DNA from 2 places in the Natranaerofaba carboxydovora genome. Region 1 is predicted to be linked to the other one. Evidence: riboswitches for the same ligand, from Rfam matches in the RefSeq annotation. Region 1 holds a riboswitch; the other holds the start of a gene.
What was found. Region 1 has a riboswitch for cobalamin ahead of ACONDI_RS03495 (energy-coupling factor ABC transporter permease). Riboswitches for the same ligand answer to the same signal wherever they lie in the genome.
Positions count from the first base shown of each region.

Region 2: it holds a riboswitch for cobalamin, as region 1 does, so the genes downstream of both, pssA (CDP-diacylglycerol--serine O-phosphatidyltransferase) here and ACONDI_RS03495 (energy-coupling factor ABC transporter permease) in region 1, are expected to answer to the same signal.

Region 1 covers NZ_CP054394.1:728,127-732,632, forward strand. The annotation lists gene cbiD (cobalt-precorrin-5B (C(1))-methyltransferase CbiD) at 1-921, opposite strand, end outside; gene ACONDI_RS03490 (energy-coupling factor transporter transmembrane component T family protein) at 946-1,779, opposite strand; gene ACONDI_RS03495 (energy-coupling factor ABC transporter permease) at 1,846-2,541, opposite strand; cobalamin riboswitch at 2,720-2,908, opposite strand; gene cobU (bifunctional adenosylcobinamide kinase/adenosylcobinamide-phosphate guanylyltransferase) at 3,138-3,674, shown strand; gene cbiB (adenosylcobinamide-phosphate synthase CbiB) at 3,720-4,506, shown strand, end outside.
Region 2 covers NZ_CP054394.1:1,928,826-1,933,331, forward strand. The annotation lists gene ACONDI_RS09205 (RNA-guided endonuclease InsQ/TnpB family protein) at 185-1,234, opposite strand; gene tnpA (IS200/IS605 family transposase) at 1,239-1,640, opposite strand; cobalamin riboswitch at 1,951-2,135, shown strand; gene pssA (CDP-diacylglycerol--serine O-phosphatidyltransferase) at 2,400-3,146, shown strand; gene rbr (rubrerythrin) at 3,264-3,836, opposite strand; gene ACONDI_RS09225 (response regulator) at 4,058-4,506, shown strand, end outside.

The DNA of each region.
Region 1 (4,506 bases):
AGTAAAGCCTTTTTTTAGGTTGCCTGATTTTTTCTCTGGTGTTTTTTTTGCTTTAGGGCTTTCGCTGTAGAACTTTTTGATCTTAGCGTTTTCTTTTAACAGCTCATCCTTGGCCTGTCCAATTGTAAGGGGTAGTGTACTTTCTAAACCTTGTTCAGATTGAATAATCTCATATAGATGAGAGATTCTTGGCAGTCTTAACCCGGCTTTTCTTAGGGTGTTTTTAGTTTTGGGATTGATTACATCTTTTAGAGGGCCTTGTTTCTTAACTTCTCCTTCTTGTAAAATAATTAGCTCATCAGCTGCTAAAGGAATTAAATCTACATCCTGAGTTGCCATAAAAATAGTGATTTGTCTTTCTTTATTTAATCTTTTAAAAAGCTTTAGAAGGTTTGAAGCTGTCATCGGGTCAAGACCTGCAGTAGGTTCGTCAAGTAACAACAATTCGGGGTCCATGGCTAGGACCCCTGCAAGAGCTACACGTTTTTTTTGGCCAAAACTTAATTGATCGATACTTCTATTTTTGAGGTCTAGGGCGCCGACCTGCCCAAGGGCTTTATTGGCTTTGCTTTTTGCTTCTTCAGGTGATAGTCCGCTGTTAAGGGGACCAAATGCTACATCTTCTAAAACATTGTTGACAAATAACTGATCTTCGGGATTTTGAAAAACCATCCCGATTATACTATAGAGTTCTTCATCTTTATAATCGTTAAGTTCTCTGCCATTTAGTAATATGTTGCCATCGGATGCTTTTTTTAACGGAGTTAATCTTGAGATTATATTTAACAAAGTAGATTTACCGGATCCATTAACCCCCAAAAGTCCGTAAAATTTGCCTTTGCCAATTGTTAAATTGATATCTTTTAATGCTTGGATATTACCTGGATAGGTATATGAGATTTTTTTTAGTTCTAATTCCATAATTAACTACACCTCTGTATTACATTATAATAAAATTTGTATTAGATCGGTTATGAACATGTGACCTAGATAAATGCTTCCTACTATAGTAAAAAACGAAATAAATATTATTGAAAGAAAATAAAAATCATTAAGGTTATAATTTGGAAAGGGTAAGTAAAACAGTTTTTCTTTATATCCTCTGACTTTTAATGCCGCATCAGTTCTTAAAGCCTGATCAAATGCCTTTAAAAAAAGTGTGCCAGCCAAAGTTATTGTAGACTTGGCAGACCTTAAGAAGCTGGTATAGCCAAGACGTGTCTTTTGAGCTTTTTGTACTTTTTTTATCTCGTCTTTTAAGTAAATAAGATAACGAGTTGAAAAATTAAATATGTCAATTATCTCATGAGGAACTCTAAAATGCTTAAAGAGCCCAACAAGCTCGGCTTTTGATGTAACAAGACAAAAAAACCATAAGATTGATGCAAGCAGTATAATCCTCAAAAAAATAGATAAGCCAAAATTTAAACCTTCGTAAGTTGCGATCAAGTCAAAACCTACAAATGGCAGCTCAAAACTGAATATCTCGGCTCCTTTTCTGGTGAATAGATTAAATATAAAAAGGAAAAAGCCCATACTGCCAGGTACTATAAATCTTAACAGGGCAGCTTTGACTGTAGTAACGGTCTTGTCATGCTCTATGTTTAATAGAAATAAGAAGATACACATCCCTAACAGTAAAAATAATAACTGGACAGGTAATGATATTATAAATGCTATTGTAAATAAAACTGCAGAAAAAGCAAATTTGTTTAGAGGATGGAGCGATGTGAAAGCCAGTTTGGGTCTAATATAATTCTGGCTTAAAATCTTAATCATTGACTAATCACCTCTATGTGAAATGTTAAGTTTAGGTCAGTTTGGTCCAACTTATTGGTAGCTTTTCTAATTGTGTTTTAACGGATCAATAATAGATACAGGTCTTAGGTGTTCGAAAATCTGCGGCCTTCTTGACATAAGAAATTTTAAAACTCCGACTGTAATTATACCTTCAACAATTGCAAAAGGAACCTGGGTTGGAGCATATGCTATGGCAGCAGTTGCCCATGCTGTACTAAAGGCAGCTTCATGGACTTCTGAGAGAGCTATTTGAGTAGAGGAAATAGCATACACAATTATACTTCCCAAAAAACCAGCCAACCAGGTTGTAGCTATAAAAAAGAAATTAGAATTTTTGTAGTTTATTTTGTCTGAGTAATAAAATATAGCCCAGCCAAAAAATCCGCCAAACCAGGTGGCAAAAGTGTTAGCGCCGAGGGTTGTTAAACCTCCATGAGAGAAAAATAAAGCCTGGATAAACAATGATAGAAAAATGATTATGGGTAATAATTTTGGCCCGATAATAAAAGCTATTATCGCAGCTCCCACCATGTGTGCACTGCTTCCAATTACAGGTATAGGAAAATGTATCGTTGAGATTACAAAAGATACTGCGGTCAATAGGCCCAAGATACCTTTAATGCCCGGAATATCTTTGGCTTTGTTTCTAAAAGCCATTACTGCCGTTATAAGAGATCCTCCAGTTAGAGCCCACCAACTAGCAGCTTGTGTTATGCCCATTGCACCATCAGGTAAATGCATTATAACTTCCTCCTCTAGTGTTGTTAATTTTATTATTAGGCAAAATAAAAATCCCAGCCTTCTAGGAAGAAGCTGGGTACCCGGCTGTACTATGTCTTATTATTACTAACTGCGTTCTAAGCTACAGTTAGTCTAGACAGTCCAGCGTGGGTACTCTGCCTTTATCCTCGAAGGCTATTAGAGTACCGGCCTCAGGGCAGGTTTCCTGGCTTATGGCCCAAGTAAGGTGTTATAGCCTTCCCGGGAAAGAAACTTTCCAGTGGCTAAAACACGATAATTTGGCCAATTACAGTGGCGGGACCGCTCAGGATTTTCACCTGATTCCCTTTTAACCATTAGTAATGGCACCCTGAGGTAAAACTCGTATTTATATTGCTTTTATATAACTATACCATAAGAAGGTTTGGTGGGCAAGTGAAAGTTAGAAGTGATAACCCAAAACAAAAGTGCTAGGAAATTTGTGTATGGTTAATATATATTTATAAATATGGCAAAAAAATTCGGTTTATGATATAGTGTTTTAAGGATACTCGGACGTTCGTAGTTCGAGTAAGCTAGATTTTTGATGTTGAATTTTCGTGTTAAAGGAGAATTTCATGTCTAAACTTATTTTGGTAACAGGTGGAGCTCGCTCAGGGAAAAGTGATTATGCTGAACAACTAGCCAAAGAATCTCCTTTGCCTGTGTCATATGTAGCTACTGCTGAGCCGCATGATGAGGAGATGAAAAGAAGAATAGAAGTTCACAGAGAAAGAAGGCCTATAGATTGGGAAACAATTGAGGAGCCTTTATATCTTTTTCATAGGTTTAATTCTTTATGTAAAAAAAAGCAACTAATTTTGGTTGACTGTGTAACCGTTTATCTTTCAAATAAACTTATGAAATACTGGGATAAGTGGGATGAAAGATTTGAAACTTTTGTGCTAGAAGAATTCAAAAAAATGATTGATATTATAAAAAAAAATGAAGCAGAAACTATCTTTGTTACCAATGAAGTTGGTTTTGGTTTGGTGCCTGAACACAAAATGGGTAGGGTTTTCAGAGATCTTGCAGGTCGTGCCAATCGTATAATTGCTGAGTCCTCTGATGAAGTATATTTAGTTATTTCAGGGATACCTACGCAGATAAAATAGGAGGGGGCAACAATTTTTTCACCTGTATTGATAACTGGAGCTTTTTTGCTTGACTTACTTATAGGAGATCCTTTTGGAAGGTATCACCCGGTTTGTTTGATTGGAATTTTAATTGACAAGCTTAAAGATCTAGCTTTTAAAATATTTAAAACACCAACCAGCTTAAAAGCTGGCGGAGTTGTATTGGCACTCATCGTAATATTTATAACCTACTATGTATCAGTTCTGTTGGTGAGTATAGGCTGGTGGGTTGAACTTTTACTTCTTTATTTTTGTATTTCTATTAAAAGTTTGACCTATCATTTAAAAGATGTATTAGATCCTCTTATGCATGGGGATTTGGATAGTGCAAGAAAAGCAGTTGGTAAAGTTGTAGGTAGGGATGTTTCAAGGCTAAATGATAGTGAAGTATCAAGGGCAGGAATTGAGACGGCTGCTGAGAGTTTTGGAGATGGTATTATGGCGCCCCTTTTTTTTGGAGCTATTGGTGGGGCTCCCCTCGCTATGACATATAAAGCTGTCAACACCTTGGACTCTATGATTGGGTACAAATTTTTGCCTTATAGAGATTTAGGTTATTTTTCTGCTAAACTTGATGATGTTTTAAATTATATCCCTGCAAGATTATCGGCATATATATTCCTTTTGGTTGGAAGGCTAAAAAAGTTAAATTATAAAAAAGCGGTTTCATTAAGAAAAAAAGATGCCAGTAAACATCCAAGTCCAAATGCTGGCCAATCAGAAAGTGTTGTGGCTGGTTTGTTGGAGGTTAGACTTGGAGGTCTTAATTATTATAATGGGGAAGAATCTTTTCGGGCATATATGGGAGAAA
Region 2 (4,506 bases), 1.2 Mb from region 1:
ATACATACAGATCGAAACGCTGTACAATATCCAACTTTGACACTCCACACGCATAAATGCGTGGGATTCTTGGGTAGCTTTCCGTCCTCAATCCATTTCTGCTTTGGACAGCTCCCAAGCTAAGGGTATGCCAGTACCCTTCCCATACCAGTGCATATAGCAGTATGGGCTGATAGACTGCAGCTTAAGCTGCTCCATCTATCACAGGTGCATGGATGATATTCATCCCTGCTACCCGGTCTCGGTGCGAACTAAAACCGCAGGTGCATTGATATTTTCTATCTTTTGCTTGGTTTAGTATTTTACATACAGGACATGTTTGACTGGTGTATTTAGGGTTTACAAATTCTACTGCTATGCCTGCTAATTTTGCTTTGTACTCAATGTATGATGCTAGACGATAGAATGACCATGCATGAAGGTTCTTTTCGTTTTTACGGCTTGTTCTTGCCGTGGTTCTGATATTAGATAGTTTTTCTAATCTAATGGTGGAAACTTTATTATCTATTGCAAAGTCAACCACTTTACGGCTGATTTTATGGTCCTGGTCTTTCATCCAGCGCTGTTCTTTGTCGTTGAGGTTTTTGATGGCATTTAATTTTTTTGCTTTTCCTAATTTACGTCGTTTTGTTTTGAATTTTCTGCGGATATATTTGTTTTGTCTGCCGTTACCGGTGAATTTTGTTTTGCCGGTACTTGTTACTGCGACTGCTGGAGATTTTAGGCCTAAGTCTACGCCCATTATTATATCTGTTTCTTTAGGTTTAGGGTCTGGTAGTGTTACACATATTTGGGCTATCCACTTGTTTGATTTCTTTGTGATGCGCAGTGTGCCCAGTTTGTTTTTAAGTAGCTCTTTTTGATATTCGGTTAATACGGCTTTTATGGCTATACGCTTTGATTTAGTATTGATACATACTGGAAATTCAATGATGTTGTCTTTGATTTTGTAGTTTTGATTGTTCCATATACAGATTGGTTTTTTAAGGATAGGCACTCTTTTTATCTTCTTTGATCTACGATAAACACTTTTTGCATCACGGATTGCTTGATTTTTGACGGCACTTGGCATTGATACATTAACATCTTTTGATGATAGTTTTAATGATTTTTTAGCTTGGACCATTTCAGAAACTAGTGTGTTAATGGTTTTTATGTATTCTTTTGATATATCTATCAGGTGTTTTTCTTGTTCTTTTGTTGGTAGTAGTTTGATCTTCGCTGTTTTTTCCATGAGTTCACCCTCTTGTTTTTTGTTCTTCGACATACTTTTTGATAGTATCGCTTGATACATTACCTGCTGTTGATACGAAGAAAGAACGTGTCCATAAGCTTGGTAGATGTTTTAAATGTTTGAACTCTTGACGAAGTTTTCTTGAACTCACCCCTTTTATTTTCGCCATAATTTGAGATGGACTTATTTGTGGTAGAGCATTTAGAAATAAATGCGTATGGTCTTTGTCACACTCAATTGCCAGTACTTCTATTTCCTGTTCGATACATACTTCATGGACAATTTCTTTAAATCGCTCTTCTACCTTTTGATTTGAAAATATCTTTCTTCGATATCTTGGGCAGAAAACAAAATGATAGTTGATTAATGATACGGTTGTTTTAGTTCTTCTATATTCTTGTTTCATAACTCTAGTGTATATGTTTTTTATTTGTGCTGCAACGATAATTTATAAAAAAATGGGCTTTCATCCCACGATTTAAAACCGTGGGCTTTTCGCCCTTGTACTGTAATAATGGATATAGGGAGTTTTCGTATATGGGATATTAATTCCGGCAAGTGATATCCCAAAAAAATTACTACAGCTAATAGAAAAGTACTTTTTACGTTTTATTTTTTTACTACATATTTAGCAATTTTAAAGCAGGAATAAAGTGAATAAGCTAGAATTATTTATAAACACATAAATTTTTTAATCCTTTTAGGTCTTTTATAAATTTAATATCGAAGAGTTAGGTGCCTTTATTAATAAGGTTAAAAGGGAATCAGGTGAGAATCCTGAGCGGTCCCGCCACTGTAAGGGTAAGGTTATTTTCAGTATGCCACTGGAGTATCACTCTGGGAAGGCCGAATCTAACCAATGATCCCAAGCCAGGAGACCTGCCTAACTAGCGTTCACCGCAGAACTACGAAGGATGGGGAGGTGACTATATTCTATTTTACTTGCTATATTATAAAATAGATAATACTAACTCCCTGTCAGGGGAGTTTTTTTCTTGACAAATTCTTTTAAGATAGAATACAATTGAAATAGTAACTGTTTGAGAACGATTTTCAATCTCATGTGGTTTTTAGCATATATACATCTCTAATAGTTTAAATTCATTAGTTATTTACTTAACAATTATTGTATATAAAAAGAAATACATATTAAATATTTTGGTGGGTGATTAAAATTAAAAAGCTAACACTACACGATGCGAAAAATATTATAGTAAGAAATATCCCCTCGGTTATTACTTTAAGCAATCTAGTATTAGGCTTTTTCTCTATAATATTTACAATAAATTCTCAATATAAAGTTACATTGACATTAATTATTATATGTATGTTCTTAGACTTTCTAGATGGCAAAGTAGCAAGGATTCTTGGAGTATCTAGCTCTTTTGGCAAAGAATTAGACTCTTTAAGTGATGTTGTTTCATTTGGTGTAGCACCAGCTGTATTTACATACACTATCCTCCCTTATAATGCGTATTGGGTTTCTTTAATACTAGCGATTTATTTAATATGTGGCGTATGTAGATTAGCTAGATTTAATGTAAGCAGCAACAACAATTCTAATTTTAGTGGTTTTCCAATCACCACAGCCGGAGGATTATTAGCTTTATTAAGTTTTTATTATGCGGTTTTCCCTCCATCTATTTTCTTTATGATAGTAATAGCCTTGTCTATATCAATGGTAAGCAGAATACCTTTTTTTAGTGTAAAAAAAAGTAAAAGTCATAATGCAAACTTAAGATATTCAAAATGGTTTAGCTTGCTTTTAGTGAGTTTATTTGGAGTTATTGTACTAATCTATCCTTTTGTTATGGCAATAACTTTAATCTTATACTACTTAAGCGGTCTAACATTGATATTAAATCATTTTCAACCTACAAATCTAAACTCTCAAATTAAATTTAAGCGGTAAATAACAGGTATATTAATAGCCATCTAATAGCCTTTATTACTAAAAAATAGGCCTCCCTTTAACTAACAAAGAGAGGCCTTAACTTAATTGAAATCCCTATTTTGCAATATTTAATCTCTACCAGTTGTAATCTCTCATCTCAAAGAACTTTTGTGGGTGATCACAAGCAGGGCATACTTGTGGAGCCTTCTTCCCTGTAATGTTAAAACCACAATTTCTACATCTCCATGTTACTTCTTCAGGCTTTTCATACACTTTATTCTCTTTCAAGTTATTAAGCAAACCTAAAAACCTTTCTTCATGGTACTTTTCAGCAATTGCTATATTTTCAAACACTGAAGCAATCTCTTTAAACCCTTCTTCTTTGGCAACTTCTGCAAATTCAGGGTACATTTCGGCGTGCTCGTGGTTTTCACCATTAGCTGATTCTTTCAAGTTCTCTTCTGTAGTGCCAATAATTCCGGCAGGGAAGTAAGCTTGTATCTCTGCTTCGCCACCTTCTAAAAACTTAAATAATCGCTTAGCATGTGCTCTTTCATGTTTTGCTGTTTCTTCAAAAACAGCTGCAATCTGCTCGTATCCTTCTTTACTTGCTTGACTGGCATAATAATCATAACGATTTCTCGCTTGAGATTCTCCAGCAAAAGCGGTTAACAAATTCTTTTCTGTTTTTGTACCTTTAATAGACATAAGTTTTCACCTCTCCCTTTCACGTACTAGTATTTTCACTTAATATATATTTGATATTTTTAATATAAAATCCTTGTTCACTCCATCACTTTTTTGAATTAAATTTTAAAATTTTGTTTTAATTTATTAAATCTTAATTTTCTCTTAACATTTTTGTGAGATAATAAATAAAAACCGGTATTTCAAATTAAATAACTAATTTTAAGAAAGAGTGATAAAAATTGTCAGAAAAAATTCTTTTAGTCGAAGATGATAAGCACATAGCAAGGCTAGTCACCTATAATTTAGAAAAAGAAGGCTATCAAGTAACTCATGAGATCCGTGGAGACAAAGCTATAGAACTATTATATCAAAATGACTTTGATCTTGTAGTTTTAGATATAATGCTCCCCGGGATAAGTGGTCTTGACTTTTGCCGTAAGGCAAGAGAGTATAAAAAAGAACCATACCTGCCAATTATTATGCTTACAGCCAAAAATGAAGAAACTGATAAAATAGTCGGGCTTGAGATGGGTGCAAATGATTATGTCACAAAACCCTTTAGTCCAAAAGAATTAACAGCACGCGTCAAAGCTCAACTAAGAAGCAAATTTCATATTAATGCTATAGAAAACGAGACATCATCCAAGGCAAAAACAGGCAAAGAAAAAAGTGAAAATGAATCTAGTTC